DNA from 3 places in the Microbacterium pygmaeum genome. Region 1 is predicted to be linked to each of the others. Evidence: predicted binding sites of a transcription regulator. Region 1 holds the regulator's gene; each other region holds the start of a gene.
What was found. Region 1 encodes HrcA, which represses chaperone genes, less so after heat shock. Its sites were predicted from a motif close to TTNGCACTCGNNNNNNNCGAGTGCNAA; they were not measured.

Region 1 (10,392 bases):
GGGCGTGCACGTGGAAGACCGTCTGCCCGGCACCGGCGCCGGTGTTGAAGACGAGTCGGAAGTCCCCGTCCGCGTGTTCCGCCGCGACGGTGTTCGCGAGCCCGACGACCTCGGCCAGCAGGCTCGGGTCGCCGGCGGCGAGTTCGACCACGTTGCGGTACTCCCCCGTCTTGGGGATCACGAGCAGATGCACCGGCGCCTTGGGCGCGATGTCGCGGATGGCGAAGACGTTCTCGGTCTCGGCGATGATCTCCGAGGGGATCTCGCCGTCCAGGATGCGGGTGAAGATCGAGGGCTCGCTCATCGGGCCAGTCTATCGACGAGCGCTCACCAGCGGCCCAGGGCGGCGCTGGCGATCGCCACCGCCGCGGGACCGGCGGTGGAGGTGCGAAGCACGGTGTCGCCGAGTCGGGCCGCGGTGGCACCGGCGCCGGCGAGCGCCGCGAGCTCGTCCGGCGTGATCCCGCCCTCCGGGCCGATCACCAGGACGACCTCTTCGGCTGCGGTCAGATCGAGTGCGGTGAGGGCCTCGGTCGCCGTGGGCTCCAGGACGAGCATCCGGGATGCGGCGGCCCGTGCGGTCAGCGCTTTCGTGGACACCAGTGGTGACACGTCCGGCAGCCACGCCCGGTGGGCCTGCTTGGCGGCCTCGCGCACGATGCCCGCCCACCGCGCTCGGCCCTTGTCGGCTTTGGCCGCGTCCCAGCGGGAGACGCTGCGCGCAGCCTGCCACGGGATGATCTCATCGACGCCGAGTTCGGTCGCGGCCTGGACGGCCAACTCGTCCCGATCGCCCTTGGCGAGGGCCTGCACCAGCACGAGCCGAGGAGACGGTGGCGGAACGTCGGCCCTGCCGGTGACGCGGACCACGACCTCGCGCGGGCCGACCGCCGTGCACTCGCCGGTCAGCCAGGTGCCCCGCCCGTCCCCCACGGTGACCTCCTCGCCGACGCGCACGCGACGCACGGTCGCCGCGTGGTGCGCCTCCGTCCCGGTGAGCACGACATCGTCGCCGACGCTCGCCGATGCCGGGTGGTCCAGGAGGAAGTGCAGGGGCATCTCAGCTGTTCCGGAAGCGGTCCCGCAGCTTCGCGAACAGTCCCTGGTGGAACTCCGCGAGGCGCGGCGCGGGGGCCTTCGTGCGCTTGGCGAAGTCTTCGATGAGCGCACGCTCCCGAGCATCCAGCCGGGTCGGGGTGACCACGTGCACGCCGACGCGGAGGTCTCCGCGCTGCGTGCCGCGCAGCGGCGTGATGCCGCGGTTCTTGATGGTCAGCACATCACCGCCCTGCACGCCGGCGCGCAGTTCGAGGTCGACGGGGCCGTCCAGTGACTCGATCGTCGTGGTCGTGCCGAGGATCGCGTCCGACATCGATACCTCGAGGGTCGCCAGGAGATCGTCGCCGTCGCGGCTGAACTCCTCGTGCGGCGACACGGTGACCTCGATGTAGAGGTCGCCGTTCGGTCCGCCGGCCGGTCCGACCTCGCCGGAACCGGGCAGCTGCAGGCGCAGGCCGGTCTCGACGCCGGCCGGGATGTCGATCGAGACGGTGCGGCGAGCGCGCACGCGCCCCTGCCCCTGGCAGGTCGCGCACGGGTACGGGATCGTGGTGCCGTAGCCCTGGCACGAACCGCACGGCTGGCTGGTGACGACGTTGCCCAGGAGGCTGCGCACCGTCCGCTGGACGTTTCCGGCGCCGTGGCAGATGTCGCAGGTGACCGGCGAGGTGCCCGGCTGGCAGCACGATCCCTGACACGTCTCGCACAGCACGGCCGTGTCGACGTCGAGGTCCCGATGGACGCCGAACACGACGTCCTTGAGATCGAGGGTGACGCGCACGAGCGCGTCCTGTCCGCGCTCGCGCCGCGACCGCGGGCGTCCCGCCCGTTGTCCGCCGGCGGCGCCGAAGAACGTCTCGAAGATGTCGCCGAAGCCGCCGAAGCCGCCCTGCCCGCCGGCCCCGCCGAACGGGGAATCGCCGCCCATGTCGTAGCGGGCGCGCTGATCCGGATCGCTCAGGACGTCGTACGCGTGCGTGACGAGCTTGAAGCGCTCCGAGGCATCCTCACCGGGATTGACATCCGGGTGCAGTTGACGCGCGAGACGTCGATACGCCTTCTTGATCTCTTCGGAACTCGCGTCGCGAGCGACGCCGAGGACCTCGTAGTGGTCAGCCACAAATCGCCTTCCTGCCCGCGTCGAGCGCGGGATCGTGTGAACACGGATGCCGCGTCAGCGGGCACTCTCGTCGTCGTCGAGCATCCGGGTGAGATAGCGCGCGACGGCACGGACCGCCGCGAAGTTGGTGGGATAGTCCATCCGGGTGGGGCCGAGCAGCCCAACGCGCGCCCGCGAGCCCGTCGCGTCGTAGTCGCTGGCCAGAACCGTTGCCTCGCCGAGCCCGAAGGCGTCGTTCTCGCGCCCGATGCTGGAGGCGAGTCCTTGATCGTCGGCGACCATCTCGCCCATGAGCTTGAGCAGGGTGACCTGCTCCTCGATGGCCTCCAGCAGCGGGTAGATGCTGCCGCGGAAGTCCGATTCGCGGCGGGCGAGGTTGGCCGATCCCGCCATGACGAGGCGGTCCTGACGGAACTCCTCGAGCTCTTCGGCCACGATCCGAGCGATGATCGCCGTGGCCGCCTCGCGCGCCGACGGCGTGCGCTCCTCGGAGCCGAGGTGCTCCTGGACGCGCTGCACCCCCTCGCGGACGGGCAGGCCGACCAGCAGCGCGGCGATGTCGGCGCGCATCCGCGCCAGGTCGTCCTCGTCGAACTCCTCGCGGACGATCGCCAGGCGCTGGGAGACGCGTCCGGTGTCGGTGACGACGATCACCAGCATCCGGCCGCCGCCCAGTTGGACGAGCTCGACGTGGGAGACGTTCGCGCGCGCGAACGACGGGTACTGCACGATCGCGACCTGGCCGGTCAGCTGGGTCAGGGCCCGCACGGTGCGGGCCAGGACGTCGTCCAGATCGGAGGGACCGTCCAGGAACGCCGCGATCGCCGTGCGCTGGGCGGGTGAGAGCGGCCGGACCTCGGCGAGGTGGTCGACGAACACGCGATACCCCTTGTCGGTGGGCACGCGACCCGACGAGGTGTGCGGCGCGGCGATCAGCTCTTCATCCTCGAGGAGTGCCATGTCGTTGCGGATCGTGGCGGCGGAGACCCCGAACGCGTGGCGTTCGACGATCGCCTTGCTGCCGACCGGCTCGCGCGTGTCGACGAAGTCCTGCACGATCGCCCGCAGGACCTGCAGACCCCGATCGGTGACCATCTCGCCTCCTCCGCGCATCGAACCGTTGGCACTCTCACGAACTGAGTGCCAATTCTACCGGATCGGCTCGGACACGGCCGGAGGACGCTCAGTCGGTGAGTGCCCGCACGACCGCATCGGCGAGGAGTCGTCCGCGGAGCGTCAGGACGACGCGACCGCGAACCGCCTCGGCGCCCTCGATCAACCCGTCGGCGATGAGCGCTGCGACCGCGTGCCGCCCTGACCCGAGGAGTTCCGCGGTGGGCAGCCCCTCGCGAATCCGTGTGCGCAGCAGCACGCTCTCGAGCGTGCGCGCGGCCTGGTCGGGCCGCTCGCGCGCGGCACCGGGCGACTCGCCGGCGGCGAGCCGCTGCGCGTAGGCGGCGGGGTGCTTGACGTTCCAGAAGCGCAAGCCGGCGATGTGGCTGTGCGCTCCGGGGCCGTACCCCCACCAGTCGCTGCCCTGCCAGTAGGCGAGGTTGTGCTGCGATCGCTGCGCGGGCGTGCGCGCCCAGTTCGACACCTCATACCAGTCGTAGCCGGCCTCCCCGAGGAGCCCGTCGGCCAGCTCGTACATGTCGGCCTGCAGGTCGTCGTCGGGTGCGGGCACCTCCCCCCGCGAGATCTGGCGGGCGAGCCTCGTGCCCTGCTCGATGATCAGCGCGTAGGCGGAGACGTGATCCGGCGCGAGGCTGATCGCCGTCTCCAGCGATGCTCGCCAGTCGTCGAGGGACTCCCCCGGCGCTCCGTAGATCAGATCGAGGCTCACATCCAGGCCCGCAGTCCGCGCCGCGGCCACCGCGGTGCGGACGTTCGCGGGATCGTGGGTGCGATCCAGGGCCGCCAGGACGTGCGGCACTGCCGACTGCATGCCGATCGACAGGCGGGTGACGCCGGATGCCGCGAGCTCGGCCGCCACCTCATCGGTGACGGTGTCCGGGTTCGCCTCGACGGTGATCTCCGCGCCGACCGCGATCCCGAAGGTCGAGCGGATCCCCTCGAGCATGCGGGCGAGGTCGCCGGCCGGCAGCAGCGTCGGGGTTCCGCCGCCGAAGAACACCGTCCGTGCCGGTCGAAGCGGGCCCGCGACCGACAGGACCCTCCGTGAGAGAGCCACCTCCTGGAGGAGAGTGTCGGCGTACTGGTCCTGTCTGGTGCCACGCAACTCGGTCGCCGTGTACGTGTTGAAGTCGCAGTATCCGCATCGCACGCGGCAGAACGGCACGTGCAGGTAGACGCCGAAGGGTGTCGCCTGGTCGACGGCCACGTCGAGGGAACCGTCGGCCGGTGCGGGCTCGCCGAGCGGGAGTGCGGAGCCCATCAGCGCGTGCTCAAGCCGGCGTCGTGTACAGCGGCGAGATGGCGCGCAGGTAGCGGGTGAACAGCTCTCGTCTGCGTCGACGGACCAGGCCCGGGAAGACGCGGTAGAGAAATGCGGTCGGCGCGTCGAAGGCGCGGACGGTGAACCAGACCTCGTCGTTCTCGTACCACTCGATCATGAACGACTCCTCCCCGCTGACCACGGACCCGCCGACGGTGCCGAGGGCGAAGCCGATGCGACGCGGCTCCTCGACGGCGAAGATCACCCGCAATTCGGCATCAGCCCGCAGTCCTCGCACTCGCCCGGCGACGTGCACCGTGGTTCCCGCTCCGACGTACGGGGTGCCGTCGGAATCGAATCGCTGATCGGCCTCGAGCTTGCTCGGTGCGAGCGGATTGCCCTCCGCGTCGAAGCTGACGCCGGAGTACATCGGACCCGATGCCGGGCGCACGTCGCTGAGCTCCAGTCCCGCGCCGCGCAGGGCGGACCACGACAGCAGTGCGTCTCCAGCCGTGCGGAATCGCGACTCGCCGCTGCCCAGACGCCAGGATTCCTGAGCCGGCAGGCTGCGCTCCGGCGGGTACTGCATCAGATCGGGCGCCTGCGTCGCTCCGACAGCGGCGTAGTCGACCGTCTCGTCCCTGAACGTCCCGCGGCGCATGAGAACCAGCCTACTTGGCGTCCTTTTTCTCGGTATCCCCGGACAGCGCGGCGATGAACGCCTCCTGGGGCACTTCCACGCGGCCGACCATCTTCATGCGCTTCTTGCCCTCCTTCTGCTTCTCCAGCAGCTTGCGCTTGCGGGTGATGTCGCCGCCGTAGCATTTGGCCAAGACGTCCTTGCGCATCGCGCGGATCGACTCGCGCGCGATGATCCGGGCACCGATGGCAGCCTGGATCGGCACCTCGAACTGCTGCCGCGGAATCAGCTTCTTGAGGCGCTCCGTCATGAGCACCCCGTAGGCGTAGGCCTTATCGCGGTGCACGATCGCGCTGAACGCATCGACCGGCTCGCCCTGCAGCAGGATGTCGACCTTGACGAGATCGGCCTCCTGGTCGCCGCTGGGCTCGTAGTCCAGCGATGCGTAGCCGGCGGTCTTGGACTTCAGGTTGTCGAAGAAGTCGAAGACGATCTCGCCGAGCGGCATCGTGTAGCGGATCTCGACCCGGTCCTCGCCGAGATACTCCATCCCCAGCAGGGTGCCGCGCCGGGACTGGCACAGCTCCATGATCGTGCCGACGTAGTCCTTGGGCGCGAGGATCGCGGCCTTGACCATCGGCTCGGTGACGCTGGCGATCTTCGTCCCGGAGGGGAACTCACTCGGATTGGTCACCGTGAAGCTCTTGCGGTCGTCGGTCGTGACCTCGTACGTCACCGACGGCGCGGTCGAGATGAGGTCCAGGCCGAACTCGCGCTCCAGACGCTCCGTCACGATCTCCAGGTGCAGCAGACCGAGGAACCCGCAGCGGAAGCCGAACCCGAGCGCCACCGAGGTCTCCGGCTCGTAGTTCAGTGAGGCATCCGACAGCTTGAGCTTGTCCAGCGCCTCGCGCAGCACCGGGTAGTCGCTGCCGTCGATGGGATACAGACCCGAGAACACCATCGGCTTCGGATCGGTGTAGCCGGGCAGCGCCTCCTTCGAGGGCTTCGCGGCACTGGTGACCGTATCGCCGACCTTGGACTGGCGGACGTCCTTCACGCCGGTGATGAGGTAGCCGACCTCGCCGACGCCGAGGCCCTTGGTCGGTGTGGGCTCCGGCGAGGAGACGCCGATCTCGAGCAGGTCGTGCACGGCGCGGGTGGACATCATCTGGATCCGCTCGCGCGGGCTGAGGGTGCCGTCGATCATGCGGACGTACGTGATGACCCCGCGGTAGGAGTCGTAGACCGAGTCGAAGATCATCGCCCGCGTGGGCGCGGCAGGGTCGCCCTGCGGCGGAGGGATCTGCGCCACGACCTGGTCGAGGAGCTCTTCGACGCCCATGCCGGTCTTGCCGCTGACCCGCAGCACGTCCTCCGGCTTGCCGCCGATGAGGCTCGCGAGTTCGCGGCTGTACTTGTCGGGGTCGGCGGCCGGCAGGTCGATCTTGTTCAGCACGGGGATGATGTGCAGATCGTTCTCGAGCGCCAGGTAGAGGTTGGCCAGGGTCTGCGCCTCGATGCCCTGCGCGGCATCCACCAGCAGGATCGCGCCTTCGCACGCAGCGAGCGACCTGCTCACCTCGTAGGTGAAGTCGACGTGGCCGGGCGTGTCGATCATGTTCAGCGCGTAGGTGTTCGCCGTCCCTGCGCTCACCGAAGGGCCCGCCCACGGCATCCGCACCGCCTGGCTCTTGATCGTGATGCCCCGCTCGCGCTCGATGTCCATGCGATCCAGGTACTGCGCGCGCATATCGCGGTCGGAGACGACGCCGGTGATCTGCAGCATGCGGTCGGCCAGGGTCGACTTGCCGTGGTCGATGTGGGCGATGATGCAGAAGTTGCGGATCTGCTCGGGCGGTGTCGCGGACGGCTCGAGGGGCGTGAGGGCGCGGGGTGACATATCCGGTCGATTCTACGGGCCATATCCTGGGCGAATGGTCGTGCAGGTGGTCATGGTGCACGGCATCCGGACGTCCGCGAGCATGTGGCGCGCGCAGGTCGAGTATCTGCGTGCACGCGGAGCCGGAGTCGTCGCCGTCGATCTGCCCGGGCACGGCAGCCGGATGCGCGAGACATTCACGCTCGCCTCGGCGTTGCAGACGATCGATGAGGCGGTGCGGGATGCCGCGACCCGAGGGCCCGTGGTTCTGGCCGGCCATTCCATGGGCGGGCTCCTGTGCATCGAGTACGCCGGTGGTCGGGAGCCTCCGCCGGTGGACGCGTTCATCGCGGCATCCTGCACATCGATCCCGCGCGGCGCCGGGCTGCACGCCTACCGCGCGCTCACGCGCGGATTCGACGCCCTCCCCGATCGCGGCATGTGGCTCACGGATCGGATGCTCGACCGCATCCTCCCCGACGAGACGCGTCCGGACTTCGGGGCGGGCGGCTACGCCCTGGACGCGCAGCACGTCGCCCTGCGCAGCCTCTCCGCCCTCGACCTGCTCACCGCGCTGCGCCGCATCGAGGTGCCGCTGTGGTTCGTGAACGGGCAATTCGACCAGCTGCGGGTCAACGAGCGCCTCTTCCTCCGGGTGGCCCGGCATGCCGAGCTGATCGTGGTGCCCCGGACCACGCACCACGTGACCGTGATGCGCCCTCGCGTCTTCAACGCGGTCCTCGGCGTGGCACTGGCGACCGTGGGCGGCCGCCAGGCGGGGCAGCCGCGCGATTCCTGATAGACTCGGTGATTGGCTTGCGTGTGGATCGCCTCCGCACGACCGCCGGATGACAGCCCTCTTCTGTTCGCCGGCACTTCATATCAACCACTCCGAACGAAAGACCGACGACAACCGTGGCAAACATCAAGTCGCAGATCAAGCGCAACAAGACCAACGAGAAGGCCAACGAGCGGAACAAGGCCGTCAAGAGCGAGCTGCGCACCGAGGTGCGTCGCACCCGCGAGGCCATCGCCGCGGGCGACAAGGCCGCTGCGGAGGCGTCGCTCGCGAAGGCGACCAAGAAGCTCGACAAGGCCGTCAGCAAGGGCGTCATCCACGAGAACCAGGCCGCGAACCGCAAGTCGGCCATCGCGAAGCAGGTCGCGGCGCTCTGAGCACCGACGCTTCGGAAGCCCGTCCCGAAAGGGACGGGCTTTCGTGTTTCCTAGCCGCCGAACGGCGCTTTGGTGGCGATCACGGTGATCAGTCGCTCGAGCGCGAACACGCTGTCGCGCGAACCGCCCTTCACATCGACGTCCGCTCGCGCAGCCGCCTGGATCGCCATCCCCAGCGTCGCGTCCGACCACCCGACCAGATCTCGGCGCGCACGGTCGACCTGCCAGTCCTTGAGCCCGAGGCGGGCCGCGAGCGCGCCGGAGGACTCCCGATGCCCGGCCACCCGGGCCATGGTGCGCAGCTTCGATGCGATTGCGGCCACCAGCGGCACCGGGTCGGCACCCGAGGAGAGCGCGTGGCGCAGCGCGATCAGCGCATCGCCGTAGCGCCCCGCGATCGCGGTGTCGGCCACAGTGAACGCCGAGGTCTCGACCCGACCGCCGTAATACCGCTCCACCGTCTGCTCGCCGATGTCGCCGGGCACGTCGGAGATCAGCTGCTGGCAGGCCGCCGCGAGTTCGGTCAGATCGTCGGCGAAGGCGGAGACGAGCGTGCGCAGCGCGGCCGGTGCGATGCGCTTGCGTGCGGTGGAGAACTCCCCCGCGGCGAAGTCGAAGCGATCGGAATCGCGCTTGATGGCGGGGCAGGCGATCTCGACTCCCCCGCCCTCCCCTGCGCGGATCGCGTCGAGGAGCTTCTTGCCGCGCACACTCGCGCCGGTATGGCGCAGCACCACGGTGGCACCCTCCTGCGGGTGCGAGAGGTAGGACACCGCCTCGGTCAGGAACGTGTCGGAGCACTTCTCGACGCCACTGACCCGCACGAGCCGCGGCTCGCCGAACAATGACGGCGCCGTGACGCCCAAGAGGGTGCCGGCGGCATAGTCGTCGGCTCGGACGTCGGAGACTTCGAGGCTGGGGTCCTCGGCACGCAAGTACTCGCGCAGGCCCGCGGTCGCGCGCTCGGCGCAGACTTCCTCCGGGCCCGAGATCAGCACGATCGGCGCCGGCTGCGGCGCGCGCCAGGACAGCTGTGGAATCGCGGAGCGCGTCTTGGCGGGCGTGCGTCGCGCGGTCGTGGCCATCCCGTCAGCCTATCGATCGCCTCCGACCCGATCGTCCGCAGCACCCTGCTCGGACTGCTCCGTCGAGACGTTCTCCCGTTCGCGCCAGAGGGCGACGCCGTCGGCGGCGCGCCACACCGCGATCATGCCCTCGCGGTCCGTCCGTGCGATGCGGGCGCCCGCTGCCGACAGCAGCGCGAGTGTTTCGTCCCGAGGGTGCCCGTAGTCGTTGTCGGTGCCGACGGTGATCAGCGCGATCGAGGGATCGATGTCCTGGTAGAACCGTGGATCCTGATCCGCACTGCCGTGATGCGCGACCTTGACGAGGTCGTATGACGGCTCGAGGATCGCGGCGGCACCGAGTGCGCGCTGGGGTGAGGCGGACAGGTCGCCGAGGAAGAGTGATGACGGGATGCCGCCTCCGCCGACCTCGACGATCACACTGGCATCGTTCCCGGCGGGGAAGGCCCCGCTGCGGGGCGGCGGCCACACCACCCGCCAGCGCGCGGTGCCCACGGTGCCGCGCAACCCGCTGGATGCTGCCCGCACCTCGGCTCCGGCTGTCGTGAACGCGTGCAGGAGGGATCCGGCGGCGTCGTCGGGCGCTGGGCCGTGCAGCACCGCATCGGCGCGGCCGATGACAGCGGCGGCTCCCCCGACGTGGTCCAGATCGAAGTGGGTGAGCACCAGCAGGTCTATCCGCTCGATGCCGGCGCGCGCCAGACACGCGGACAGCACCGCGGGATCGGGTCCGGTGTCGATCAGCGCGACCGCCCCTGAGGAACGCAGGAGCACGGCGTCGCCCTGGCCGACATCGCACGCCAGGATCGCCCACTCCGGCGGCAGCGTCCAGCGGCCGGCCACCGACGAGAGCGCCGCACCGCCCAGACCGCCACCGACGACGACGGCGACGATCGTGCCGGCGGTGAGGCGCAGCATCCGTTTCCGCCCGCGGCCGCCCGCCGGCAGCACCAGCAGGATGCCGACCGCGCCGCCGAGACCGGCCAGCGCGATGGCGCCGGCGGGTCCCTCCAGCCAAGCGAGCTGCGCGCCGGG
Region 2 (10,392 bases), 910 kb from region 1:
TTCCGCCGATGCCGGTGTGGGGTCTGTGGTGATTGTAGTGATGCAGCCAGGTCTCGTAAGCGGCTTCTCGTTCGGTCTCGCCGGTATAGGGCTTCGCGTAGGCCCATTCGGTGGCGAGGGTGCGGTTGAAGCGCTCGACTTTCCCGTTGGTCTGCGGCCGATAGGGCTTGGTCCACTTATGTTTCACGTTCGCGCCCAGCGCGGCCGCGAACGCGTGCGATCGGTAGCAGGCGCCGTTGTCTGTCATCACGGCGGTGACGGTCACGCCGAGGTCGGCGAAGAACGCGTTCGCACGGATCCAGAACGCGGCGGCGGTCTCCTTGCGTTCGTCGTCGAGGATCTCCGAGTACGCGACCCTCGAGTGGTCGTCGACGGCGTGGTGCAAGTATCGGTAACCGCGGGAGCCCGCAGCGCCTTGGCGAGCGGCACGATCTCTCGCGACCCCGGCGTGGCGGTCTTGCGTTGATCCACGCCCGTGGGCCCGCCACCCGCCGCCGTCAGGGATCCGGCCCTGCTTCTTCACGTCCACGTGCACCAGCTGGCCCGGTGCTGCCACCTCGTAGCGTTTCGGCGGTGGCTTGCGGACGGAGAGGCCGATGGCTTGGTCGACGGTCACGAGCTTCGGCATCCGATACCGGTCGAGCACCCGGCCGACCGTCGAGCGGTGCAGTCGCAGGTGATACGCGATCCGGTGCGGACCCCAGCGGCGGGTGAACCGTAACGACACGATCCGCCGCTCCGTCTTCCGCGGCAACCGGTTCGGCGACGACGTGGGGCGCGAGCTGCGATCCGTCAACGGCAGACCGGCCCGATACCGGTCCACCCATCGCTTCGCCGTCGCCGGCGAGCACTGGAACCGCTCCGCCGCCCGCCGCAACGACCAGCCCCGATCCACGACGAGAACAACCAAACGACGACGCCCCATCGGCGTCAAGGGCGCGTTAGCGTGAGTCACGAAGACCTCCGTGGTCAGGATGCGAGTGTGGTAACCCACATCCTTCCCGGAGGTCTTCGCCTACCTCACCCGTTCACAACGTCACGGGGAAATACAGCTAGCGAGTGCGTCCGGTGCCGCTTGCCTCTACCATCGCGGCGAACGCTCAGCGCCGGATCGGGCACGTTCGGTCGACTACTCCGGCCGGCGGAAAGCCCTCTCCGAAGCAGCGGGAGATCGCAGAACACCAGCGCGCGCTCGCCGAGCAGCTCGTTAGGGCGGCAGAAGCGGCGACGGCTTACCGGAACACACAAGTTCACTACCGCGACCAGTACTACGCCGAACTCGAGGCTCTGGAGCCTGACGAGAGGCTGCGCGACGCTATTGAGGCAGCCCAAAAGTCGAATAGTCAGCGCGGCCTGATCGCGGCATGGCGCGATACCGCAAAGAAGCGAACCTCGTAACGATCGTCAATGTCTATCGCACGCTGACCATGCGATATCCGAGCCCTACCGACGAGGATGCGCACGAACGCGTCGCAGATGAGCCGCGTGCTCGTCGAATCGCACCAAGATCATCGACCCGCTTCACGTGCACACCATCGAGACTTCGTTCCACCAACCACACCGTTGATGAGACGTTCGCTCGAATGCCCACTTTCTGCCCACATTTTGCCCACACTTCTCGAGATTGGGCGTGACTCATCGGCATCGATGAGACCTCGAGATCCGCGGAATTCCGCGGTTTTCGCGGCTATGTGGCTCAGTCAGATCTCCTCAGCGCGGTTCGACTCCCGCCGTCGCGTCCACTCTTCGCGGGTTCTCCATTCCTGATCAAGTGCTCTTTCAGATTCAGCAACACTTCTCCGCAGGGCCGGGGCTGGGAATGCGCCCGGCCTTCAGGCAACTTCACAAAGAGGCGCACACTCAGGAGTGGGATCTTCGCGCGGACAACGGGCAGGTGATCGCGACTGGCTTCGACCGGGGCCACGTCGATGAGATCATCTGTCGCCGGATGGCAGACCGGATCATCGGTGGCATCTACGCGCATTCGGATAAGCGCATCCACCGAGGGTTCTCATGAGTGTGCGGCCTCCCGCCGTTCCCCCGAGAGCGCCCCTCCGCGCTGGAGGAGACCGCACACTGAGGAGTCGTTCGGAGGCATGTGTGGAACGGATTCCCGCGAACGGTCTTGTCCACCGTTCGGGGGACAGACGTGCGCACAGCGAAAACATAGAGTTGTGCGTGGCAGAACCCGCTGCAGCGAAAACACCGAGACCCCAGCGCCCGGTGGCGCGTAGTGGAAGAGAACCCCCGACCCTCCCCAGCGGTCGGGGGTTCTGCCGTTCAACGGAGGGGCGTCCGCTGAACAAAGGACAGCCAACCGAGGCGACCGTTCGGGGGTTCCTGGTGACGCGGGTGTGCGGACACCATCTTCCTGAGTCGCGCAGCCGCGTCAGCTGGTCAGCGTCTTCTGGGAATCAGTGCTCGCCGATGCGGCGTGTACTTCGATCTTCCGCGGCTTGGCCTTCTCGCTCACGGGGAGCACCACACTGAGGACACCGTTGTCGTAGCTGGCGGAGATGCCTGTGATGTCCACGCCTTCCCCGATACTGAACTGGCGCAGGTAGCTGCCGCCCGGGCGTTCCTGAACCAGCCACTTCCCGACGTGTCCGGTGTCTGCGGTGCGCTGCGCACGAATGGTCAGCAGTTGACCGTCGACATCGACATCAACCGTCCCCGGGTCCACGCCCGGCAGATCAGCGTTCAGGACATAGCGATCAGCGTCCCGGTAGAGATCAACCGGCATCACCCGCGGTCCGGGGCGGGCTCCGAGCAGGCCAGACGCGAGTCGGTCGAGCTCGGCGAAGGGGTCAAGAGTCACTGCCATGATGATGATTCCTTCCAGTCTCTCAGAGTTGAGTCCCCATGACTCAACTACAGAAAGATTAGCACTCACATGACTTGAGTGCTAAGTCCCTGAATCTGAGAAATCGCTGGAAACAGCCGGCGGTGGTGTGCGCACCAGACGATGCCGGAGTACGCCAGAGACAACGTCAAGCGTCGGCGCCCGGCGCCGGGCCCCGCAACCGAGCGCGCGACTCACGCGCCGATGATCGTGACCCGCACGGTGTCGCCCGCGGTCTTGCCGATCTCATTCAGAATTGCCTGCTTGACCGGAAGCATGTGCCGACCGCGATAGGGCAGCAGTGAGGTCAGCGTGATGACGCCGTCGATGTCTGCCCGGACCCTCACGGCTTTGCCGGTCCCGAGGATCTCCGGGGAGCCCTCCACGATCGCGCAGGTCCACCGGTGCGGACCCATGTCACCGACGAGGACGGTCGAGAAGGTGTGCTCGAGAGCTTCCATGTCAGCGCTCAGCGGCCCGCCAGCGCGAAGTAGGCGGAGCTGAGTTCACGCCAGCGCTGCACCCAGTCCGTCGGTTCCGTCCCGTTGACGTGCGCGTGCAGGTCTTCTGCGTGGGCCTGCCACCCAGCGCCATGATCGGCGTACTCGGCGAGGGGCAGCCCTCGCTCCTCGATGATGAGCCTCGTGCCGGCGCCGTCCGGGCTGAGCTGCGCTTCCATCACGGTTGCGGGCTCCCCGGGCCGCTGCGTGCGCACACGGAGGAGACGTGGCGCCGCGCAGACTTCGACCACCCCGGTGCCGGTCCACCCGCTGGTGAAGGTGGCACGGAACTCGCCGCCGACACGCAGGTCACCGTCGACCTCCGCGATCCAGTGCGCAAGTCGTTCAGGATCCGTGATCGCATCCCACAGATCGTCGATACCGGTCGCGTACACGTCTTCGACGCGGACCACTCCCAGACCGTTCTCCTCACGCAGCTGACCGAGCAGCACTTGTGCACTCATCTCTTCGACCTTTCGTTCTTCTTGCCCCTGCTGATTTCTGTGTGCAGGGCGTCGATCCGCTGCATCCACACCTCTCGATACGGCGCCAGCCAGTCATCCAGCTCGACGAGGGGATCGGTACGCAGCGAATAGATCCGCCGTTGACCGTCCGCAAGGACGTCGACGAGTCCTGCCTCCCGAAGGATCCGAAGGTGCCGAGACACACCCGGCCGCGCTATGGGCACGAGTTCGGCCAGTTCGTTCACCGTTGCTGGCCGACGACTGAGCGCGTCCAGGAACGTGCGGCGGTGAGGATCGCCGATCGCGACGAGGAGTTCATCCATGCTTGAAGGGTACCGCAAAGTGTACGTACACGTCAAGGTACATACACTCCCAGCGGAGGTCGTGGGGCGTCCGCCCACGCCTCAAGGAGACTTCACACCTGGGATTCGTCGTGCGATCCCAGCGCGGTCGCATGACGCGACCGGAGCAATGTGAACGATGCCTCCATCACGGTGAGCGTCGAGACTTCTCCGGAAACCGTCTGCGCCTCATCGCTGGACAGGGCGAGCTCCCACTCCTGACCGGGAGCGGAGGGAACGCTGAACTCCACGCCGTTCTCGGCGGCGTTGATCAGGAGCGCGAAGGAGTCCGCCCCCGGATGCTGCAGGAGGAACGCGATCGACCGGGCGTCGGGGTTGTCCCAATCCTCGGCAGCGAACTCCTCTCCATCTGATCGAACGACGCTGACGGTGTCCTGCGCGTCCTCGGCGTCCGCGGCCTGACGGAACCAGGTCGGCCGGAGCGCCAGGTTGTCTCGGCGCAGCGCGAGCAGCGCCTTCGTGAAGTCGCGCAGGCTCTGATCGGCGTGCTTCCAGTCGAACCATGAGATCTCGTTGTCCTGGCAGTAGGCGTTGTTGTTACCGCCCTGCGTACGACCCATCTCATCCCCACCCAGGATCATCGGCACACCGGCTGACAGCAGCAGGGTTGCGAGGAGGTTACGGCGTTTGCGGTCCCGTCGTGCGTTGACCGCTTCGTCCTCGGTGGGGCCCTCCGCTCCCCCGTTCGAGGACTTGTTGTCGCTCTCCCCGTCGTTGTTGTCTTCTCCGTTGGCGGCGTTGTGCTTGTCGTTGTACGAGGTCAGGTCGGCCAGCGTGAACCCGTCGTGCGCCGTGATGAAGTTCACGCTCGAGAGCGGGGAGCGGCGATCCGCCTCGTAGACGTCCGGGGAGCCCAGAATGCGCTGCGAGACCGTGCCGAGCACGGCATCCTTCCCGTTCCAGAAGTCACGGACATCGTCACGGAACTTCCCGTTCCATTCGGACCAGTCGGCGGGGAAACCGCCCACCTGGTAGCCGGCCGTGTCCCACGGCTCGGCGATCATCTTGACGGGGGCGAGCACGGGGTCCTGCTGGATCAGGGTCAGGAAGGCGCTGTGCAATTCGGCATCGCCGCCCTGTCGCGTCAGCGTGGTGGCGAGATCGAATCGGAACCCGTCGACGTGCATCTCTGTCACCCAGTACCGGAGGGAGTCCATGATCAGCCCGAGTGCGGCGGGGTGCCCCACATTGAGGCTGTTCCCTGTTCCGGTCGTGTCGAAGTAGTTGGCCTCGTCGCCCTCGACGAGGCGGTAGTAGGCCTCATTGTCGATGCCTTTGAACGACAGCGTCGGGCCCATGTGATTGCCCTCGGCTGTGTGGTTGTAGACCACATCGAGGATCACCTCGAGTCCGGCCGCGTGCAGCGCCTTCACGAGCCCCTTGAACTCGGCGACCTGTCCGCCGCCGTCGCCGGCAGCGGCGTAGTCGCCGTGGGGAGCGAAGAAGCCGATGGAGTTGTAGCCCCAGTAATTGCGCAGGCCCTTCTCCTCGAGGTGGCTGTCCTGCACGAACTGGTGCACCGGAAGCAGCTCGATCGCAGTGACGCCCAGGTCCTTCAGGTATTCGATCGATGCCGGCTCGGCCAACCCCGCGTACGTGCCGCGGAGGTGCTCTGGGATGTCCGGGTGCAGCTTGGTGAATCCCTTCACATGCGTCTCATAGATCACGGTCTCCGCCAGAGGGATCGATGGCGACGCATCATCGCCCCAGTCGAAGGCGGGGTCGGTGATCACGCAGCGGGGGACGGATGCCGCGGAGTCTTCGTCGTTGCGCAGCTCCGGGTTGCCCATGTCGTGCGCGAAGACGGCTTGCGACCATGAGTACTCGCCTTCGATCGCGGTGGCATGCGGGTCGAGGAGCAGTTTGTGGACGTTGTGCCTCAGGCCGCGCTCAGGCTCCCACGGTCCGTCCACGCGAATGCCGTAGCGGGTGCCCACTTCCGCGTCCGGCACGAACCCGTAGAAGACGTGCCCGGCCCGTTCGGTCAGCGGGATCCGGGTCTCGGCGCCCGCTTCGTCGAACGTGCACACGTATACGGCATCCGCCGTCTCCGAGTAGATCGCGAAGTTGACGGAACCGTCGACGAAGCTGACGCCGAGCGGATACGGCAGCGGGCGGGGGTGCGCAGCGGACAAGGGAACTCCTTCGAATGCCGGCCGCGTGCACAGATCTGCGGAGCGCGGCCACGGACGGGCGTGTACTTTCTACCGGCCGAAGATGAGTTCTCGGGACGCTTGCCAAACCGGGGCGAGTATGCGCGGGGCAGGCCGTCCTCGCGAAGTGACGCTCCCTCCCACCCGAAGGTGAGAGGGAGCGCGATGTGAAGTCACCCCAGGGGGCGACGCAAGGTCCGGCCGACAGGACCGGGGTTGGGTTGGGGCGATCCTATGTCGGCATCCTGCGACGGACAACGTTCAGTTTCCGACGCGGGCCGTGACCCTCGAGCCCATTCACGTGAGGCTCGGGGTGTCCCGCGTTTCCTCTGCTGGGGGGCATGAGGAGCGCGGGACATCACGCTGGGTGCAACTTCGCCCGCGCCAACCCTCGACGCTCCCGTGCGGAGTAGAGTCACCAATGGATGACCGGGACCCCGTCGTTCCCGCGAGACACATTCGTCTCGCCAACGACGAAGGGGTCACCGATGGCCGACACACTCCGCGGATCCGCGATTCGACCCGTCCGATCGACCACTCCGAAACTCGCGAACGACTTCACAGCGTTGGCGCAGACGGTGACCGCCAGTGGGCTCATGCGTCGGCGCTACGGCTACTACTGGACGAAGCTGCTCGCCGCCCCCCTCGTGCTCGCGGGGATGGTGCTCGTCTTCATCTGGATCGGCGATTCGTGGTGGCAGCTGGTCACAGCCGCCGTGTTCGCGGTCGTGTTCACACAGATCGCCATGCTCGGCCACGACGCAGCGCATCGCCAGATCTTCCGGTCCGGCAGATGGAACGACTGGACCTCACTCGTGATCGGCAATCTCCTGGTCGGAATGAGCTACGGCTGGTGGCAGCACAAGCACACCAGGCACCATGCCAACCCGAACAAGATCGACTCCGATCCCGACATCGAGCTGCCGGTGATCTCGTTCACGCCCGATCAGGCAGCGAGACGACGCAGCGGCCCACTGGGGTGGCTGATGGCGCATCAGGGGCTGTTCTTCTTCCCCATCCTGTTGCTGGAGGGCCTGTCGCTCCACGCATCCGGCGTGCACCGTGTGATCTCACGCGAGCCGATGCGACGCCGACCGGCGGAGATCGCGTTCCTCACCGTGCGGATCGTGGGCTTCCTCGTGCTGGTGTTCCTGGTCCTCTCCCCCGGAATCGCCTTCGCTTTCCTCGGGGTCCAGCTCGGCCTCTTCGGCGTGTACATGGGCATGGCGTTCGCGCCAAACCACAAGGGCATGCCCATCGTTCCCGCGGACGTGAAGATCGACTTCCTGCGCCGGCAGGTGCTCATGAGTCGCAACATCCGCGGCAGCCGGCTGCTGGACACCGCCATGGGCGGCCTCAACTACCAGATCGAGCACCATCTGTTCCCGTCGATGCCGCGGCCGCACTTGCGAGCAGCGTCCACGATCATCGAGGCCTACTGTCGCGAGCGCGGTGTGACGTACACCGAGACGGGGTTGTGGCAGTCGTACGGCATCGTCGTCCGCTACATCAACCGGGTCGGACTCGGTGAGCGCGACCCGTTCGAATGCCCGCTGCTGCAGCAGAGACAGACGGGCTGATCGAACGGATGCCGCGCTGTCCGACGGCCTCGCGGCCGCTCCGGGGCCGTCAGGGGTGAGTCAACGCCGGCCGGTCGGGGAAGTCATCCCCGTCCCCGGACTCGGCCTGAGCCGCATCCTCGCGCACGTCGTCGGTCACCGCATCCGTCGGCGGCGCGTCATCGGCGACAGCATCATCCGAGTGCTTCTCGTGGGGCAGTCGAGGATCGGTCATGTCTGCATACCCTTCGTCGGTGATCAACTTCAGCATCGCCCGGCAGGCACGTGCCGGCTGAGGGGTTGACAGCTCACATGCAGCAGGGTCCGACCCGCCTCCGACCCATGGGTCACGGCCAGCCGCCGAGGTAGGCCTCCACGTCGACCTCGCCGGACATCGCGTGCATCCGCCCCGCGGTCACTGTCACGCCCGGGAAGAGGTCGCTGCAGCCCCACCGTCGATTGCGTGCTGCGGCGCGCGTCACGACGATGCGCAGCAGTTCCGTCCCGGCGGTGTCCACGAGGAGCAGTTCACCCAGATCCTCCCTCTCGACCCGGGTGATCTGATCGCGCAGTTCTCCTCTGTCCACCACGAACGGGTGGAGGATCTCCAGCCGGAGGCGCACACGGTCGAGGCGGCCGGCCCAGGAATGCTCAGAAGAGTCCGTGACGAACTCCGCGCCCGGCAGGGCTGCCAGAACGCCGTCGACGCAGACGAACGCCTGGCCGGCGGTGTGCGTCCGAGATGGCCCGATGACTGCGACATCCACCTTGCCGCTGCGCCTTCCGATCCCACGCGAGCCGGGCACCGGAATCAGATCCGACAGCCGGATCGCCTCGTCGTTCTTGGAAGCGTCATCCGTCTTTCTGCCGGCCGCGTCCGGACCGTCGTGCCACGCGACGGCCGTCGGAACGTGCGCCAGCAGCGCTCCCCGGACCCAGGCGCGGTACGCCCATTCCCAGTCCTCGCCGCCGTACGACGTGAACGACTCGTCGAACCCGCCGACCTCGTCGAACAGACTGCTCGAGCAGGCCAGGACGGCGCCGATGACGAACCGGTAGCTCCTCGCGTCCACCTCCAGCAGGTCTCGGGAATCGCGGTAGGCACGCGACAGCCAGTCCGGCGCGGGCAGTTCATGCTCGGGCGCGGCCCGTTCGATCGCGGCATGGATCGGCACCCCCGACAGGTCGGCATGACGACGAAGCCCGACAGTGACGCAATCCGGCGCGAGAGCCGGAAGGCGGCTGAGTTCGCGGAGGAAGCTCGGCTCCGGCGTGGTGTCTGCGTCCAGGAAGACGAGCACGTCGCCGACGGCCGCTGCGGCGCCGAGATTGCGCACCGCGGCGAGTCGGAACCCGGCGTCATCCTGTCGGACGAGCCGCACTCCGGGAGGAACGGTCGGAGGCTCCGGCGAGCCGTCGTCTGCGACGATGACCTCCGTGCGGCTCGCGGGATGATCCTGTCGCGAGAGCGCTCGCAGGGTTCGTGCGAGCTGCTCCGGCTGGCGGTAGTGCGCGACGATGACCGAGATCATCGGCGGCTCCGGGGGCAGCTCGCCCTCGAGCAGATCCCATCGGTTGCCCGGCAGCGCTCGGCCCTGCGCTCCGGTCATCGATGCACCAGGCCGGCCCACCACAGCCGGTACCGCTCCGCCACATCGACGAGCGAGGGGCTGAGGCCAGTGCCGGAGGCCAAGGATGTCAGCTCCGGCCGCAGCCACGCCTCAGCCACTCGGCGGGGAAGATCCTCGGGGTCGTACAGTGCCAGGGTGCCGGGACGAAGCGCCGCCATCTCCTGCGCGTACCGCGAGGAGACGACGAGCGGCCGTCGGCCGACCTCCACCCAGTCGAGCATGGAACGTGACGCGGAAACGTGCTCGTGGGCGGCCAGCGGGATTCCAGCCTGAACGAGCTGGCGAACGAAGCACTCCTCCTCGAGCAGGCCCGTCACTTCGAAACGCACCCGCCTTCGCTCGGCTTCGGCGCGGAGCAGGGCGAGATCCCCGCCGTGACCGGCCGACGGGCCGCCGATCGCTCGAACGACGATCTCTCCGACCCGCTCGCCGCGTGCCGACAGGATCTCGGCCGCGTCGGCCACGGCGCGGATGGCGTTGGCGTGGCCTTTCCCGGGATAGATGTACCCGGCGATCAGCACGCGAAGGTCTCGCGCGTCAGTGCCCTCGGCTTCGAGCTCCCGTCTCCCCGTGCGGACCCGGTCGACCCGCGCGCCCAACGGGATGACGTGCGGTACGCCCACCTGCGGCAGGAACTCCGCGGTCAACCGCTGCTCGTGCTCGCTGTTCACTGTGACTGCCCGGGCGGCGGCGAAGAAACGCGTGTACGCCGCGGTTCGCCGCGAGAACATGGCGCCGTCGGAGGTCTGCGGCAGATCGTGCACCGTGAGAGTCAGCGCGGTGCGAACCCCGATCTGCTCGAGGTTGTCGGCGGCCTCCTCCGGCGACGCGCCGAACAGACGATCCGTGACATGCAGGTGCGTCCGCGGAGCATCGGCGAC
Region 3 (10,392 bases), 980 kb from region 1:
CGGCTACCACGAGGGCTTCCGGGCGGCCAACCCGTTCCCGCCCGGCCAGTACGGCTGGGGGCCATGGACGTTCAACGAGACCGGCCTCTGGGTCCGCGTCTTCGGTCTGCTCATGCTCGCCCTGGCGATTCTGCTGGTCTGGTCGCTGATGCGCAGTCCGTGGGGCCGTGTGCTCAAGGGCATCCGTGAGGACGAGGATGCCGTGCGCTCGCTCGGCAAGAACGTCTTCGCCTACAAGATGCAGGCCCTCGTCGTCGGTGGGTGCATCGGCGCGATGGGCGGCATCGTCTACGTCCTGCCTTCGGCGGTCGTCCCCTCCAGCTACACGACGTCGCTGACCTTCTTCCTGTGGACGATCCTGCTCCTCGGCGGTGCGGCCACGGTCTTCGGTCCCTCGCTCGGTGCCGTGATCTTCTGGGTCGTCATCGCGCTGCTGGGCAACCTGCTTCCGGAGATGGCGGATGCCGGCATCCTGCCGATGACCGCCATCCAGGCCGGAACGCTCCGCTACATCCTCGTCGGTGTGGCCCTCATGCTCCTGGTGATCTTCAGACCGCAGGGCATCCTCGGCGACAAGAGGGAGATGACCTTTGTCAAGTAACGGCGCCTCAAGTGGCGAAAGGGAGTACGGCTCTGCGGAGACCGTGCCCACGACCGGCAGCGTCCGCCGCCCCAAGACGCAGGGACTGGCCGCAGGCGAGTCAGTTCCGGGCGTCCCCAAGGTCGACCCCATCATGGTGGTCGACAACGTCACCCGCCGGTTCGGCGGTCTGACCGCCGTCGACGTCGACCATCTCGAGATCCCCCGCGGCGCCATCACTGCGCTCATCGGACCCAACGGTGCCGGCAAGACGACGCTGTTCAACCTGCTGTGCGGCTTCGACAAGCCGAACACGGGGACGTGGTCGTTCGACGGGAAGACCCTCTCGGGCATTCCGGCGTTCAAGGTCGCCCGAATGGGACAGGTGCGCACCTTCCAGCTGACGAAGGCGCTGTCGCTGCTCACGGTGCTGGAGAACATGAAGCTGGGCGCGACCGGGCAGCGCGGCGAGAAGTTCTGGACGAGCTTCATCCCCGCGTTCTGGCGCAGCCAGGACACCGGCATCGAGGACAAGGCTCGCGATCTGCTCAAGCGGTTCAAACTCGACGCCAAGGAGAAGGACTTCGCCGCATCGCTCTCGGGCGGTCAGCGCAAGCTCCTGGAGATGGCGCGCGCGCTGATGAGCGACCCGCAGCTGGTCATGCTCGACGAGCCCATGGCCGGGGTCAATCCGGCCCTGACCGAGTCGCTGCTGGACCACATCCTCGACCTCAAGGACCTCGGCATGACAGTGCTCTTCGTCGAGCACGACATGCACATGGTCCGCCACATCGCCGACTGGGTCGTTGTGATGGCGGAGGGCCGCGTGGTCGCCGAGGGCCCGCCGGAGAGTGTGATGAACGAGAAGGCCGTCATCGACGCCTACCTCGGCAGTCACCAGGAGGTCGACCTCGGTGTGATCACCGGTCGCTTCGAAGGCGAGCTGGGCGAAGGAGCCGAAGAGCTGCTCGCCGAGATCCACGAGGTCGAAGAGGCCTCGATCGCCGAGGCGGAGGAGAAGAAGTGACCCTCGACATGAGCCATGCCGGCGAGCGGTCGGTCGCCAAGACCGATGCGGTCGTCGTCGAGGTGACCGACCTCGTGGCCGGCTACCTTCCGGGCGTCAACATCCTCAACAGCACGAACCTGATCGCCCGGCAGGGCGAGCTGATCGGCATCATCGGGCCCAACGGCGCCGGCAAGTCGACGCTGCTGAAGGCGATCTTCGGGCTCGTGAAGGTGCGCGGTGGCGAGATCACCGTCAACGGCGAGAGCATCGTCGGGCTGAAGGCCGACAAGCTCGTCCAGCGGGGCGTCGCCTTCGTGCCGCAGACGAACAACGTGTTCCCGTCGCTGTCCATCGAGGAGAACCTGCAGATGGGGCTCTACCAGAACCCCAAGATCTACAGCGAGCGCCTCGAGTTCGTCACCGGCATCTTCGCCGAGCTGGGCAAGCGCCTCAAGCAGCGCGCCGGCTCGCTTTCGGGCGGTGAGCGCCAGATGGTGGCGATGTCGCGGGCACTCATGATGAACCCGTCGGTGCTGCTGCTGGACGAGCCCTCAGCCGGCCTGTCCCCGGTCCGGCAGGACGACGCGTTCATCCGCGTCTCCGACATCAACAAGGCCGGCGTGACGACGATCATGGTCGAGCAGAACGCCCGCCGCTGCCTGCAGATCTGCGACCGCGGTTACGTCCTGGACCAGGGCCGCGACGCCTACGAGGGCTCCGGTCGCGACCTGCTGAACGACCCGAAGGTCATCGGGTTGTATCTCGGAACGCTGGGCGCCGACGGCGTCTGAACCCCCGCGCCGACACGAACGGAGAGCGGATGCCGCGAGGCATCCGCTCTCCGTTTCGTTCTGCCGAGCTCCCTCCGTCACGCGCAACGCGAAGGGCCCCGGATGCCGAAGCATCCGGGGCCCTTCCGACAAGCGCAGGAACTAGTTGATGCGCTCGTGCGTGTTGTCGGCCTTGTACTGGAAGATACCGATCGTCGCTTCGGTCGGGTCGCCCGCGTCGTCGAACGCGACGCCACCGGAGTAGCCGTCGTAGTCGGCGACGCCGCCACCGTTGATGATCTCGGCGCACGCCTCGAACGAGTCGCACTTCTCACCGTCGCCGGAACCGCCGGAGACTTCCTGCAGCTTCTCGGCGATGTCAGCGGCGTCGGTCGAACCGGCGGCCAGCGAAGCCAGGGCGAGCAGGATCACGGCGTCATAGGACTCCGCTGCGTACGAGAAGTCCTCGAGGTCCGAGTTGCCCTCAGCGGTCCAGGCGTCGTTCAGGCGCTCCTGGAAGTCGTCCGCGAGCACGGGTCCGGGCGTGGTGCCCTTGGCGCCCTCGAGGCTGACCGACACGTCGGTGCCCCACTGCTTGAGGTTTCCGTCGACCAGGTAGAAGTTCTCGGCGGACTGGCCGGCATTCACCAGCAGCGGCGCGATGGTCGCGAACTGGTCGAACGTGATCAGCACGATCGCGTCCGGGTTCGCAGCCGTCACGGTCGCGACCTGCGCGTCGAACGAGGTGTCGCCGTCGTTGTAGGACGCGTCGGCGACGACGGTTCCACCGGAAGCCTCGAAGACCTCCTTGACGACACCGTACAGACCGGTGCCGTAGGCGTCGTTCTGGTAGATGATCGCGATGTTCTTGTGACCGTCCTCGGCGACCAGGTTGCCGAGCACCTCACCCTGCAGCAGGTCGCTGGGAGCGGTGCGCCAGTAGAGGTTGTTGTCATCCCACGTCGTGAAGTCCGGCGAGGTGTTCGCGGGCGAGAAGGTGATGATGCCCTCGGAGACGTTGCTGTCGAGGAACAGCTTCGACACACCCGACGACGCCGCGCCGATCATGGCGGAGACGCCTTCGCTCTGGAGCTTCGGGACCGTGGTCTCGAAGGCCTTGTTGTCGGCGTCACCCGAGTCGCCGAACGTGGCGTCGACGGTGATGCCGGCGCCGGCCTCGTTGACCTCGTTCACGGCCAGCTGCACGCCGGCTTCCTCGGGCGGGCCGAGGAAGGCGAGGCTGCCGGTCTGAGGCAGAACGGTGCCGATCTTGAGGGTGAGTTCCTCGCTCGGACCGGAGGAGGTGGAGGGGTCTGCCGTGCCGCCGCCGCCGGAACATCCGGCCAAGACGAGCGCGCTGACTCCGGCGACGGCGATACCGCCGATCACCGTCCGCAGGCGCGAGCGGGAGGCGTTGCCTCGGGAAAAGACGCTCATGGTGCTCCTTGCTGTGTATGAACGCGGGCAGACTCGGGCGCCTGTCCAGTGCACTAAACCTAAACCGGTAGCGGTCTCGCGAATGTTGCCGTTCGTTAACGGTTTGTAACGCGACCCAATCGTTACCAACGGAGACGACGCCCGTAATTCGGCGAAGCGGCCCGGAATACCCTTCGCGGGTATAGCGTTTCACTCGGCGACCTACCCCCTAGGGGTATCGAACGGAAGGTGTGGGTGATGGCGGCGATCGACGAGTACCGGGTGACGGGAATGTCCTGCGGACACTGCGAAGCGGCGGTGCGGGGCGAAGTGAGCAAGCTCGCGGGCGTCGAATCGGTGGCTGTGAGCGCAGCCGACGGCATCCTCGTCATCACCTCCGCCGAGCCGCTGCCCGAAGCAGATGTCCTGGCCGCCGTGGACGAGGCGGGGTACGAGGCGGTGCGCTGCTGATGGATGCCGCGGTGCTGCCGAACTCGCGCATCGAGCTCGAGATCGGCGGAATGACCTGCGCCTCCTGCGCGAACCGCATCGAGAAGAAGCTGAACCGGCTCGACGGCGTGACGGCTTCGGTGAACTACGCCACTGAGAAGGCGACCGTGACCGCCCCCGACGGCTTCGATGCCCGACTGCTCATCGACGAGGTCGAGAAGACCGGCTACACCGCCGTCCTTCCGGCTCCCCCGGCAGCCGATCCCTCCAGCGGGCCCGAGCCCGAGGACCGCGAGCTGACATCGCTGCGCCAGCGGCTGATCGGTGCCGTCGTCCTGGCCGTGCCGGTGATCCTGCTCGCGATGATCCCCGTCCTGCAGTTCGAGTACTGGCAGTGGCTTTCGCTCACCCTGGCAGCGCCCGTCGTCGTGTGGGCGGCCTGGCCGTTCCACCGCGCCGCCTGGCTGAACCTGCGCCACGGCGCCGCCACGATGGACACACTCATCTCCATCGGCGTCTCGGCCGCGTTCCTGTGGTCGCTGTACGCCCTCTTCCTCGGAGGCGCGGGCATGCCGGGCATGATGCACGCCTTCGAGTGGACGATCCAGCCCTCCGAGGGCGCGGACGACATCTATCTGGAGGTCGCGGCCGGCGTCACGATGTTCGTGCTGGCGGGCCGGTACTTCGAGCTGCGCTCCAAGCGCCGCGCCGGTGCCGCCCTGCGGGCGCTGCTCGAACTCGGCGCCAAGGACGTGGCCGTCCTGCGCGGTGGCATCGAAACCCGCGTGCCGGTCTCGGCACTGAAGGTCGGCGACGAGTTCGTCGTGCGGCCCGGAGAGAAGATCGCCACCGACGGAGTCGTGGTCTCCGGCACCTCCGCGGTGGACATGTCGATGGTGACCGGCGAATCGGTGCCCGTCGAGGTCGGCGCGAGCGACGCGGTGGTCGGGGCGACGGTCGATGTCGGCGGTCGCCTCGTGGTGCGCGCGACGCGCGTCGGTCAGGACACGCAGCTCGCCCAGATGGCGCGCCTCGTCGAGGAGGCCCAGTCGGGCAAGGCCGACGTGCAGCGTCTCGCCGACCGCATCTCGGGCGTCTTCGTCCCGATCGTGCTGGGAATCGCCGTCCTCACCCTGGCGGCGTGGCTGCTCCTCGGCTTCCCGGCCGCGGCCGCGTTCACCGCCGCCGTCGCGGTCCTGATCATCGCGTGCCCGTGCGCCCTCGGACTCGCGACACCGACCGCGCTGCTGGTCGGAACCGGGCGGGGCGCCCAGTTGGGCATCCTGATCCGCGGACCGGAGGTGCTCGAATCGACCCGCGCCGTCGACACGATCGTCCTCGACAAGACCGGGACGGTGACGACGGGCCGGATGAGCGTGGTCGACGTGATCCTCACCGACGAGCAGGCGGATGCCGCGGCAGCGCGCGCTGAACTGCTGCGCCTCGCCGGGGCGGTGGAGGATGCCTCCGAGCATCCGATCGCCCGCGCCATCGCCGTCACCGCCACGAAGGAGGTCGGCGACCTGCCGCCCGTCGGATCGTTCGCCGCGACGCCCGGGCTGGGTGTCTCGGGAATGGTCGACGGCCACGCGGTCGTCGTGGGGCGTGAATCGCTGTTGGCCGACTGGGCGATCCACCTGCCTCCGGAGCTCGCCTCCGCGAAGGCGGATGCCGAGGCATCCGGCTCCACAGTGGTCCTCGTGGCCTGGGACGGCGCCGCACGCGGCCTGCTCGTCGTGGCGGACGCGATCAAGCCGACGAGCCGGGAGGCGGTCGGCCGATTCCGGGCGCTCGGCCTGGAACCCGTGCTGCTGACCGGCGACAACGAGACGGTCGCCCGCCGCGTCGCGGACGAGGTCGGCATCGACGGGGTCCTGGCCGGCGTGCTTCCCGCCGGCAAGCTCGAGGCGATCCGTGCGCTGCAGTCGAAGGGGCGCGTGGTGGCGATGGTCGGCGACGGCGTCAACGACGCCGCCGCGCTCGCCCAGGCCGACCTCGGCCTGGCGATGGGCACCGGAGCGGATGCGGCGATCGAGGCATCCGACATCACCCTCGTCCGCGGCGATCTGCGCAGCGCCGCCGACGCCGTCCGGCTGTCGCGACGGACGTTCGGCACCATCCGCGTCAACCTGTTCTGGGCGTTCGCGTACAACGTCGCGGCGATCCCGCTGGCGGCGCTCGGCCTGCTCAACCCGATGATCGCCGGTGCGGCGATGGCGCTGTCCAGCGTCTTCGTCGTCGGCAACAGCCTGCGCCTGCGGCGTTTCAAGAGTCTGGAGTCCGCATGACCGATCACGCCTCGCACGGCTACATCACCGAGAAGGACAAGTACCTCAATCGCCTCAAGCGGATCGAGGGCCAGGCCCGCGGCGTGCGCGGCATGGTCGAGGACGAGAAGTACTGCATCGACATCCTCACCCAGATCAGCGCGCTGACCAGCGCGCTGGAGGCCGTCGCGATCGGGCTGCTCGATGACCACCTGCGGCACTGCGTCGTGGACGCGGCGCGCCTGGGCGGCGACGAGGCCGACGCGAAGATCGCCGAGGCGACGGCCGCGATCGCGCGGCTGGTGCGCTAGCCGAAGCCCCGCACACCCCGGCTCCGCGGCACGAACGGGCTCAGACCAGTTCGCCCACGTCCGACACCCCGCGGGCTTTGCGTGCGTGGCGGATCGAGTCGACGGACAGGATCGTCAGCGCCAGCCACACCAGGGCGAACCCGATCCAGCGCGCCGGCGACATCTCCTCGCCGAGGAGCCATGCGCCGATGATGAACTGCAGGATCGGCGCGACGAACTGCAGCAGTCCCATGGTCGTCAGGCTCGATCGTCGGGCTCCGGCCGCGAACAGCAGCAGCGGAATGGCCGTGACGACGCCCACGAGGCTCAGAAGCAGCGTGTGCAGCGGTCCGTTCTGTCCCATCTCCAGGCCCGTGGTCGAGGCGACGACGATCAGCAGGACGCTCGCCACGGGCACCAGCCACGCGGACTCCAGCGTCAAGCCGCTCACGGCGTCCACGGACGGTCCGATGCGCTTCTTGACGAAGCCGTACAGGCCGAACGAGAACGCCAGGCTCAGCGCGATCCAGGGGAACGCGCCGTATCCGATGACGATCACGATGACGGCCGCGGCAGCCAGCCCGAGCGCGAGCCACTGCGTCAGGCGCAGCCGTTCGCGCAGGATGAAGACTCCGAGCAGGACCGTCACGATCGGGTTCATGAAGTACCCGAGGCTGGTCTCGATGATGTGCCCGGTCAGGGCGGCGAGGATGAAGACCTGCCAGTTGATGTAGATGAGGCCACCGGCGAGCGCCGTCCACATCAGCAGTCGCGGCTGCGTGATGATCGCGACGAGGCGACCCCAGCCCCGCAGCACCGTCAGCAGGATGATGCAGAACACCAGCGACAGCAGGATGCGCCACGCGACCAGCTCGAAGGGCCCGACGGGCAGGAGGAGCAGGAAGTAGAGCGGGAGGAATCCCCAGAGGAAGTACGCGCTGAACGCGTAGACCCCGCCGAGGGCGCGCTCTCGCGCCGGATCGGGTGTGCCGGATGCCGCGGCCTGGGCTGCGGATGGATCACGGGTCACTCCCCCAGCGTAGAGCGCGCAACAGGGCCCGGATGCCGAAGCATCCGGGCCCTGTTGGAATGGTGCGCGAAGTCCTAGCGGACGACGACGGCCAGCACGTCGCGAGCCGACAGCACGAGGAACTCGTCAGCGCCGAACTTCACCTCGGTGCCGCCGTACTTGCTGTACAGCACGCGGTCGCCCACGGCGACATCGAGCGGAACACGGTTGCCGTTGTCGTCGATGCGACCGGGGCCGACCGCCACGACCTCGCCCTCCTGGGGCTTCTCCTTGGCGGTGTCCGGGATGACCAGACCGCTCGCGGTGGTCTGCTCTGCCTCGACCTGACGGATGACGATGCGGTCCTCGAGCGGCTTGATGGAAACCGACACGGTCTACCTCTGCTTTCCTTGAAACTTCAAGACTGGATTAGCAAACTCCACCTGAGAGTGCTAATTCCAGTCTAGGGAAGGGCTGGCACTCATGCAACGTGAGTGCCAGAACGTGACGTCCGTCGACGTGCAATCCGATCGCGCGGCCGCTCCGAACAAATCGCACGGGTCCATTTCTGAGAAACCTCCCAGAAACATGGCGTGAGTTGTATCATCGGAGAGCAGCCAGCTTCTACCACTTCATGGGGACGGTAGTCGCATTACAGGACGACGAAGTCTGTCTGCTGCGCGGGGTAACGGGGCCCGCGCAAAGAGTTCGGGGGCTATACGCATGAACGAGCAGTACCACCTTGCGGTCGATGTGGGGACGAGCCGCGTCGCGGCCGCCACAGCCAGACTCGCGGCAGACGGCAGCATCCTCACGACGCCGTTCGCGTTGGGTCGACGCAGCGACAGCGTGTCGACGGTCGTCTTCGTTGCGGAGGACGGACAACTCCTGGTCGGCGATGCCGCTGAGCGCCGCGGTGTCGCGCAGCCGGACCGTCTCATCCGAGAGTTCAAACGAAGCGTGGGCGACGAGATTCCGCTCGTCGTGGCGGGTCGATCGATCCCCGCAGAACAGCTGTACGCGCACACCGTTGCGATGGTCGTGGAGCAGGTCACGGAACGTGAAGGCGCCCGTCCCGACTCGATCACGCTCACGCATCCCGCCACGTGGGGGCCCCATCGGCTGGGCCTCATCCTCGCCGCGCTCGAGGTCGAAGGTGTGGGCGAGGTGGAGCTCATCTCCGAGCCGGAAGCCGCAGCCCGCAGCTACGAGTTCTACCGCCCCCTGGCCGTCGGCCAGACGCTCGCCGTCTACGACCTCGGCGGCGGCACGTTCGACGCCGTCCTTCTCCGCAAGGACGCCTCTGGCGCGTTCGCCCTCGTCGGGAACCCCGTCGGCATCGACAATCTGGGCGGCGCCGACTTCGATGACGCCGTTCTGCGGCACGTGCTGCAGTCCGCGAAGGTCATCGGCCTCGACCCGGCCGATCCCGACACGCGGCTCGCGCTGGCCCAGCTTCGCCGCGAATGCGTCGACGCGAAGGAGGCGCTCTCTTTCGACTCGGATGCCACCATCCCCGTCCTGCTGCCCACGCGCAGCGCGCGTATCCGTCTGACGCGGTCCGAATTCGAGTCGATGATCGATCCGTCGCTCGAGAAGACCATCAACGCGCTCGACGACGCGCTCGAGGAAGGCGGCGTCGACGGCGACGACATCGAGTGCATCCTTCTCATCGGCGGTTCCTCGCGCATCCCACTGGTGACCCAGAAACTCTCCGAGCGCTTCGACCGGCCGACGGCGATCGACGCCGATCCGAAGTCATCCATCGCGCTCGGCGCAGCGCTGACCGGGCTGGTGCGTCACAACGATCGCGATCTCGGCGTGGGGTCGGAGCTGGCGCTCATCGAGCCTGCCGGAGATGCAGCGCTGGAGCTCTTCCAGCCGGCCGGCGCTGTCGCCACCCTCGCCGCGCCCGTCAACGCCGCCGCCCCGAAGACCGGCAAGGTCCACACCCTCGCCCTTGCGGGCGGCGCGGTCCTCATCGCCGGCGCAATCGTGTTCGGAAGCACCTTCACCGCAGGGTCCGGTTTCTTCTTCACGCCGACTGCCAGCACCGTCAAGCCGTTGGTCGACTGGTCGAAGGTGAACCCCACGGTGGCGGCTCCGCCCGCGCCGGCGTCTGCCGTCCCCGGTCCGGTCGCCGAGTCCGCGCCGCAGGAGCAGACTGACAGCCGCTCACCCGCAACGCAGCGTCGCGCGCCGCAGAAGACGACCGAGACGCGCGAGACGACGAACGTCAAGACGATCTCCGACCCGGCCAAGCCGTCGGCGAAGCCGACGCCCTCCAACGACTCGCCGTCACCCAAGCCGACACCGAAGCCGACCCCGAGCGAGACGCAGACCCCGACACCCACAGGCGGGGGCGAGGACACTGACGGCACCAGCACCGACGGGACCACCACCGACGGGACCACCACCGACGGGACCACCACCGACGGGACCACCACCGACGGGACCACCACCGACGGGACCACCACCGACGGGACCACCACCGACGGCACCACCACCGACGGCACCACCACCGACGGGACCACCACCGACGGGACCACCACCGACGGGACCACCACCGACGGGACCACCACCGACGGCAGCGTCGACATC

Region 2: BLT19_RS16495 (Hsp20/alpha crystallin family protein) is a predicted target of HrcA. The motif match lies at 2,883-2,909, and genes of this name have one in related genera.
Region 3: groES (co-chaperone GroES) is a predicted target of HrcA. The motif match lies at 8,266-8,292, and genes of this name have one in related genera.

Annotation. Positions count from the first base shown of each region.
Region 1 covers NZ_LT629692.1:2,540,547-2,550,938, reverse strand. The annotation lists gene BLT19_RS12220 (HIT domain-containing protein) at 1-304, opposite strand, end outside; gene BLT19_RS12215 (16S rRNA (uracil(1498)-N(3))-methyltransferase) at 328-1,059, opposite strand; gene dnaJ (molecular chaperone DnaJ) at 1,061-2,179, opposite strand; gene hrcA (heat-inducible transcriptional repressor HrcA) at 2,234-3,274, opposite strand; gene hemW (radical SAM family heme chaperone HemW) at 3,363-4,574, opposite strand; gene BLT19_RS12195 (DUF1990 family protein) at 4,585-5,235, opposite strand; gene lepA (translation elongation factor 4) at 5,246-7,117, opposite strand; gene BLT19_RS12185 (alpha/beta fold hydrolase) at 7,152-7,895, shown strand; gene rpsT (30S ribosomal protein S20) at 8,012-8,272, shown strand; gene holA (DNA polymerase III subunit delta) at 8,323-9,357, opposite strand; gene BLT19_RS12170 (ComEC/Rec2 family competence protein) at 9,367-10,392, opposite strand, start outside.
Region 2 covers NZ_LT629692.1:3,448,240-3,458,631, forward strand. The annotation lists gene BLT19_RS16480 (IS481 family transposase) at 1-955, opposite strand, end outside; gene BLT19_RS16485 (hypothetical protein) at 1,060-1,398, shown strand; gene BLT19_RS16495 (Hsp20/alpha crystallin family protein) at 2,390-2,824, opposite strand; gene BLT19_RS16500 (DUF1905 domain-containing protein) at 3,037-3,303, opposite strand; gene BLT19_RS16505 (SRPBCC family protein) at 3,312-3,806, opposite strand; gene BLT19_RS16510 (ArsR/SmtB family transcription factor) at 3,803-4,129, opposite strand; gene glgX (glycogen debranching protein GlgX) at 4,222-6,303, opposite strand; gene BLT19_RS16520 (fatty acid desaturase family protein) at 6,810-7,901, shown strand; gene BLT19_RS17810 (hypothetical protein) at 7,951-8,115, opposite strand; gene BLT19_RS16530 (glycosyltransferase family 2 protein) at 8,228-9,490, opposite strand; gene BLT19_RS16535 (glycosyltransferase family protein) at 9,487-10,392, opposite strand, start outside.
Region 3 covers NZ_LT629692.1:3,521,774-3,532,165, forward strand. The annotation lists gene BLT19_RS16870 (branched-chain amino acid ABC transporter permease) at 1-601, shown strand, start outside; gene BLT19_RS16875 (ABC transporter ATP-binding protein) at 735-1,607, shown strand; gene BLT19_RS16880 (ABC transporter ATP-binding protein) at 1,616-2,380, shown strand; gene BLT19_RS16885 (ABC transporter substrate-binding protein) at 2,522-3,796, opposite strand; gene BLT19_RS16890 (heavy-metal-associated domain-containing protein) at 4,034-4,246, shown strand; gene BLT19_RS16895 (heavy metal translocating P-type ATPase) at 4,246-6,513, shown strand; gene BLT19_RS16900 (metal-sensitive transcriptional regulator) at 6,510-6,803, shown strand; gene rarD (EamA family transporter RarD) at 6,844-7,812, opposite strand; gene groES (co-chaperone GroES) at 7,887-8,183, opposite strand; gene BLT19_RS16915 (Hsp70 family protein) at 8,515-10,392, shown strand, end outside.